Regions from separate parts of the Pseudoduganella sp. GW821-FHT12E03 genome, predicted to be linked through region 2. Evidence: predicted binding sites of a transcription regulator. Region 2 holds the regulator's gene; the other holds the start of a gene.
The links. Region 2 encodes FliA, which starts transcription of late flagellar genes. Its sites were predicted from a motif close to CTAAAGTTTNNNNNNNNNNNGCCGNTA; they were not measured.
Positions count from the first base shown of each region.

Region 1 (3,407 bases), on a different contig from region 2:
ACAGGCACGTGGCAAATAGCGCAATGAGAATGGCAAACTGTGTCCTGTGGCTCTTCATTGATCGGTCCAACGTTCTAGCTCACCGGGGGCCGCAGGCCATCCGCTGGAGCACATTGTTGGGCAATATCAGCTTCGCGTTTAAATGAAAGGCTGCGAAGTCCGAAAAAAGTGCTGAGGTAGATGGCGCCCAAAAAACCATATCGAATCGGATGGTCAAAAAACGATCCTGTCAAAATCGAACTTACGGGAATCACTGCAAATATCCAGGCCGAGAGCCGCAATGCGCGTGGCCCCATGAGTCCACCATGCTTTTTCTTCCCGCTGATGAGCCGAGTGGCGATTACAAACAACCAGAAACATGCCAAAACCATGAGTATTCCGAACAACGGAGCCAAGATCGGAGCTTTCTCATTTGGACTGAATGCAAGCGCGAGTGAACCCAAGAGGCATGGAATCGCGAACACACACAGTAGCAGTCCCAGTGGGATTTGAAACCATCGCGGCAACTCATCTTTCGGCGGCAATTTTGACTGCTCCATCAACAGGCCCAACGTTGGAATTCAGCGGGCGCCGTAGGCGATCCGCTGGAATGAAATGATGGGCACAGCGCACGAACTGGCCGCGAAGGACCAGCCGCCAGCTTGCCCGCGCAAGCGCCCACACGAACGCCAGCATACCGGACCAGTTGGCGCTTGCCGCAAGGCGCCGCACCGCCAGCGGCCCAAACGCCAGCATGCGCCGCGCTGGTGAAACAGCCAGCGGCCCAAGAGCGGAGCGAAGTGGTCGAGGCGTGATTCATTAACAGGATCAAGGCTGGGCCCATCGTGAAGTACCCCCCCCGATCCGCCGCCCCCTCTCCCGACAAAGTCACGAGATTCAGCCCGGAACACCAGCATCTTCTTTTGATTGCCAAATAGTCATCCCACTTTATCACGCCCAAATCCCAAACCCAACCCCACCTCAGCCCACGATACCTTAGACAACAAAAAAGCGCCTCAAAGGCGCTTTCTCAGGAAAATCAGAAGGAGGGGAGGGGCTTATTGCCGAACCCCCGGCACCTGCTCCATCCAAGGTTCCGTCACGTCGCGAATAGCGCGGTCGTTGGCGAGAATCTGTTTCAGCAGGGCGATCTTGCGGGCGCGGGCGTCGCCTTGTTGCGCTGGCACGGTGGCGCCGGTCGTCACGGTGGCGACCGTCGCGGCGGTCTGGTTTTCCAGGCGGCCCAGGCTTTCCCAGTCGCTGGCGCGCGCAGCCATCACCATTTTGCCAGTCAAACCGGCAACATTTTCATACATGGAGAGGACTTCGTTCGAGGTCATGGCGTATCCCGGAAAGTGGAAATGGATTACTGCTTGTCTGGATTAACGTCATGCCTGCGGGGAACTTTAGGGTTTTTTTGAAAAAAACTAAAAATATTTTGAAAAAAGTTTTTGGCTAATCAAAACGACAACATTCCTGACGTAAAAAAGCGCGGCACGGGCCGCGCTTCGGTTGATTTAATGTTGTTTATTTAACCAGTTCTTCCAGGCCCGCGCTCAGCTCGCTTGGTGGCGGCATGTCGTCCAGCAGCGCGTTGGGCGCCAGGCCCAGTTCGGCGGCCAGGTCGACCGGGTAGCAGGCTTCGATTTCTTCCTGCGACAAGCCGTTTTCTTCCACACGGGCGCGCCACGATGCCAGGTGGATCACGCCGGACAGGTGGGTGGCGTTTTCATCGTTCAGCGGGTCCGGGAACGTCGCGATGGTTTCCGCAAACACCTCTGGGAATTTCCAGCGGCGGGCCAGTTCGGCGCCGACGTCGGCATAGGTGAAGCCGAACGATTGCTGTTCGGTGTCCAGGCGGCGCGAATCCAGCGGACCGGCCACTTTATCGAGCTGCATGGCCTGCTCCGGCATGGCGGCGTGCACCACCAGTTGGCCGATGCCGTGCATCATGCCGATGGTGAAGGCGAGGTCGGTGTTTTCCTTGGTTTTCTTGGCAATCCACTTGGCGGAGCACGCCGTGTACAGGCTGTAGCGCCAGAACTGTTTCAAGTCGAGGCCGGGAACGGATTTGAAACCGCTAACCAGGCCGGAGCTGATGACCAGCGTACGCACCGTCACGAAGCCCAGCATCAGCACCGCGTCTTCCACCGTGCCGATCGAGCGCGACACGTGGTAATACGCGGAGTTGGCCAGGCGCAGCAGCTTGGCGCTCAGCACCGGATCGGCCGACAGTTTTTTAGCAACTTCTTCCGTGGAGACGCTGGCCTTGTCAAAACTGGAAATCAATTCCTCGACGACTTTCGGTGCAGTGGGCAACGCGGTGGGATTCTGGAAAAGTGCTTCAAGTTTCATAAAGGGTCTCCTGTTGGAATGCGTTGCTGTAGATGAACTATATAGTGAATTTTTCCTCTGTTGGGGCTTTTTGTTGCAGTACTGCACCGTAGGCGCCGATTCCTGCAGCCTGTCCTGAAATTTTGCAGTTTGTCGCATTGTGCAGGCATCAAAATGGCGGACGCAATACAGTGCAGCCTGGCGTACCACGCCCTGAAATTACAAAAAAACACGATAAGAGGAACCCTTCCCATGCACTCACCCACCAAGACCGCCATCAGCCTCGCGCTGTGCGGTGCACTCCAGTTTGTTGCCGCTTATGCCACCGCCGCGGATACCGTTGCCCCACCTGCCGCGCCGGTCGAGGCCGCCACCGCAGCCGGCACCGCAGCCATGGTTCTGCCCGGCGATGATTTCTTTGGCTATGCCAACGCGGACTGGCTGAACAGTACGAAAATCCCGGACGACCGCAGTTCGTGGGGCGGCATGTCGCAACTGGGCGAGGAAACCAACCAGCGCATTATCAAGCTGGTGGAAGCGGCGGCGGGTTCGCCGGATGCGGAAGCAAAGAAAGTCGGCGACTATTACCGCGCCTTCATGAACGACACCGCGATCGAAGCGCGCGGCCTGTCGCCGCTGACACCGGCGCTCGACAAGATCCGCGCGCTCCGCGACAAGAAGGAATTAACCCGTGCGCTGGGGGAATCGATCCGCGCCGACGTCGATCCGTTGAACGCCACCAACTTCCAGACTGAAAACCTGTTCGGCCTGTGGGTGTCGCAAGGCTTGAATGATCCTAATCGCAATGTGCCGTATTTGCTGCAGGGCGGCCTGGGCATGCCGGACCGCGCTTATTACCTGGATGACAGCGAGCGCATGCACCGCCTGCGCACGGCCTATCAGGCGCACATCGCCGCCATGCTCAAGCTGGCCGGTTTCAGCGACCCGGAAACCCGCGCCGCGCGCGTGTTCGACCTGGAACGCAAACTGGCGCTGTCGCACGCAACGCGCGAAGATTCGGCCGACATGGCCAAATCCAACCACACCTGGTCACTGCACGATTTCAGCAAGAAGGCGCCGGGCATGGACTGGCA
Region 1 covers NZ_JBXAQJ010000003.1:269,959-273,365, reverse strand. Annotated here, with positions in the region: gene AC1RRC_RS09040 (hypothetical protein) at 1-58, opposite strand, end outside; gene AC1RRC_RS09035 (hypothetical protein) at 75-551, opposite strand; gene AC1RRC_RS09030 (hypothetical protein) at 595-750, shown strand; gene AC1RRC_RS09025 (flagellar protein FliT) at 1,038-1,319, opposite strand; gene AC1RRC_RS09020 (HDOD domain-containing protein) at 1,507-2,334, opposite strand; gene AC1RRC_RS09015 (M13 family metallopeptidase) at 2,566-3,407, shown strand, end outside.
Region 1: a site for FliA is predicted at 1,363-1,389, ahead of AC1RRC_RS09025 (flagellar protein FliT). Genes of this name have one in related genera too.

Region 2 (3,407 bases):
GCTGTTTTGCGTGACCCGTACTTTGCCTTCCTTCACCAGCGGCGCCATGGTCGACAGCAGATCCTGCGCCAGCTTGGTCATTTGCTCTTTTTCCTTGCGCAGCAATTCCGTGCGGCGTTTCAGCGCCGGGTTCGGGATCGGCAAGTTCAGCACTTCGGTATTGACCGGCGTGGCGGAACCCTGGCCGCCGAAGGCATCGCCCAGCGCATCGGAAAACACTTTGTATTTGCCGATATTGACCGAGGAAATCGCGTACATGACGACAAAGAACGCGAACAGCAAGGTAATGAAATCCGAATAGGAAATCAGCCAGCGCTCGTGGTTTTCCGGTTCGTCATCAAATTTACGGCGGGCGCGGCGCTGCATATCAGTGGTCGCGCAGCAAGGTGGCGATGCGTTCGTCGATCACGCGGCTGTGGTCGCCGGTGGCAATGTCGTAAAACACGGCGGCCGCGATTTCCTGCTGGTGCACTTGCTGCGTGATGATGTTTTTCAGCTTGTTGGCGATCGGATAAAAGAACAGGTTGGCCAGCCCCACGCCATAAATCGTGGACACGAACGCAATCGCAATCCCCGGCCCCAGGCGGGACGGATCGGACAGGTTTTCCATCACCTGGATCAGGCCCAGCACGGCGCCCAGGATACCGATGGTCGGCGAATAGCCGGCGGCGGATTCCCAGATCCGCACCGCCTGGCGTTCGGAGGTTTCAAAGGCCGTGATTTCCGTGTCCAGCAACTGGCGCAGCTTGTCCGGATTGATGCCGTCGACGATCAGGCGCAGGCCCTTCGCATTGAACTTGTCCTTGGAAGACAGCATGTAGCGTTCCAGCGACAAATGGCCGTCGCGCTTGGCGGAATTGTTCCAGGCGGCGATCTCGCGCGCCAGCGAGGCGCGGCTGTCGGCCGGCGGCTTGATGATCCAGCGCAGCATGACCATGCCGCGGGAAAAAGTAGTGGCGCGGGTTTGCAGCAGGACGGCACCCAGGGTGCCGACCACGACAATGGCAAAAGCGGCCGGCTGCAACAGTGAACTGAGCTTGCCGCCTTCCATGCCCTGGCCGATCAGTACACCGGCCACCCCGAGAATAATGCCCGCTACGCTGGCCCAGTCCATGCCTGCTCCCGGAGCGATGCGCGCAGGCGCGCCACCGCTTGCGTATGCAACTGCGATACGCGTGATTCAGAAACGCCCATGACGGCGCCGATTTCCTTCAAGTTCAACTCTTCTTCGTAATACAGGCCCATCAGCATTTTTTCCCGTGGCGGCAAACCGTCGATGGCATCGATGACCGCCTGGCGGAAGTCGGTATCGAGCAGCGCGCGCAATGGATCGGCGTCGTCGTCCGAGCAATAGCGGTCGAGGAAACTGTCGTTGCCGTCGTCATCGCGGAAATCTTCGTAATAGACCAGTTGGTGGCCGCCGCCTTCGCCCAGCATTTCCTGGTAATCCGCCAGCGACAGCTTCAGCGATTTCGCGACTTCCGATTCGCTCGGCGGCCGGCCCAGCCGCTGCTGCAGCACCGCCATGGCATTTTCAATTTTGCGCATGTCTTGCCGCATCGAGCGCGGCAGCCAGTCGCTGTTGCGCAGCTCGTCGAGCATGGCGCCGCGTATGCGCATCACCGCATAGGTCTCAAACTGGGCGCCGTGGGTTTCTTCATAGCGGTTGATCGCATCGAGCAAGCCAATCATTCCGGCCTGCACGAGATCGTCCACTTCCACGCTGGGCGGCAGTTTCGCCTTCATATGATGGGCGAGACGCTTAACCAACGGCATGTGTTCCGTCAGCAGCGTATTTTTGTCCGCTTTCCCTTTGACCGTGTACATAAACTCTTTTAATTGTTATTACGCTGAATGGCTGCTGCTCCCCGTACGGAAGTTGTGCGCCCCGGCCAGCGCCAAACGCCCGGCCAGTTCACGGAACGCAACCGATGCCCCTGCCAGCGGAAATGCGTCAACCACCGCGCGCCCAAGGCGTGCGGCGCGCTGTAAATATTCGTCAGCCGGCACTGATCCCATCGACACCAGGTTGACCGCCAGGTAGCGACTCGCCGCTTGCGCCATATTATCGTAAACCACCCGGGCTTCGGCCTCTGATGCGCCGGTGACCAGGATACCGAATGGCCGGCGGCCCAATTCCATGTTCAGGCGCTTGATCATCGCATAAGCATTGGTGATCGAGGTGGCGCTGTTCGACACTTGCACCACGATCTCGGAACTGGCCATCACCGGCACGGGAAAGGCCGTACCGTCGAATTCCCCATCGACAATGACCATGCCGGTCTGCTTGGCCAGCACGTCAAACGCCTTGGCCAGGCGGCGTGTTTCATCCGGCCCGGTGCTGCGCACGCCGCGTGTCATCGATACCACACCGAAGCCTTGCGGCACCTGGTAAATCACCTGGTTCAAGCCGCATTGCTGGCGCGCCACGTCCAGCAGGCTGGCGCCATTGTCCACGCCCAGGCGCGAACCGACGCCATGCGCGCTGGCGCAGGCATCGACCAGCAGCACGTCATTGCCGGCGCGCGCCAGCGAGGCGCCCAGGTTGACCAGCATGGAACCTTTGTCATCCTGCGGCGTGGCCGACAGGAACGTCACGATGCGGGGCTGCGGCCCCGCCAGCATGCGGCGCAGGCCCTCCGCCTGGTCAAAATTAAAGCTGGTCATGGGCCACCTCCCGCTGCAATCGGTTCAATCCCGCGTTAGCCAAGGTGCACCTCGCGCATGCCGGCGGCGCCGGCCGCCATCAGCAGCGGCAAATCACTGTCTTGGAACTGGCTGGCGCCGGCGCCCTGTTTCAGGCGGAAGGCGCGCTCGACCAGCTGGGCCGGATCGGCCAGGTGCAAGTCTTCCGGCACGCGCTGGCCATTCGACACATAAAACATGTTGAGTTTCTGGCGGATCACCACGTCCAGCACATTGCCGATCGATGCCGCTTCATCGAGCTTGGTCATGATGCAGCCGGCCAGGCCGCTGCCCTGGTAGGCGCGCACCACTTCGTTCAGGGTTTCCTGGGTCGATGTCGCGTTCAGGCACAGCAGGCGTTTCACGGGCACATCGGAGCCTTGCAGCATGCCGATCTGTTCCGCCACCATGTGGTCGCGCTGGCTCATGCCGACCGTATCGATCAGCACGGTGTGCTTGTTGCGTAATTCTTTCAGTGCGATGCGCAGGTCGGCTTCATCTTTGACCGAGTGCACCATCACGCCGAGGATCTTGCCGTAGATGCGCAACTGTTCGTGCGCGCCGATACGATAGGCGTCGGTGGTGATCAGCGCCAGCTTTTCCGGGCCATGGCGCATCACGCAGCGGGCCGCCAGCTTGGCGGTGCTGGTGGTTTTGCCAACGCCGGTCGGGCCAACCAGCGCAAACACGCCGCCCTGCTCGATCAGCTGGTCTTCATTGGT
Region 2 covers NZ_JBXAQJ010000016.1:37,949-41,355, reverse strand. Annotated here, with positions in the region: gene motD (flagellar motor protein MotD) at 1-366, opposite strand, end outside; gene AC1RRC_RS30105 (flagellar motor protein) at 368-1,114, opposite strand; gene AC1RRC_RS30100 (RNA polymerase sigma factor FliA) at 1,096-1,827, opposite strand; gene AC1RRC_RS30095 (MinD/ParA family ATP-binding protein) at 1,846-2,667, opposite strand; gene flhF (flagellar biosynthesis GTPase FlhF) at 2,703-3,407, opposite strand, start outside.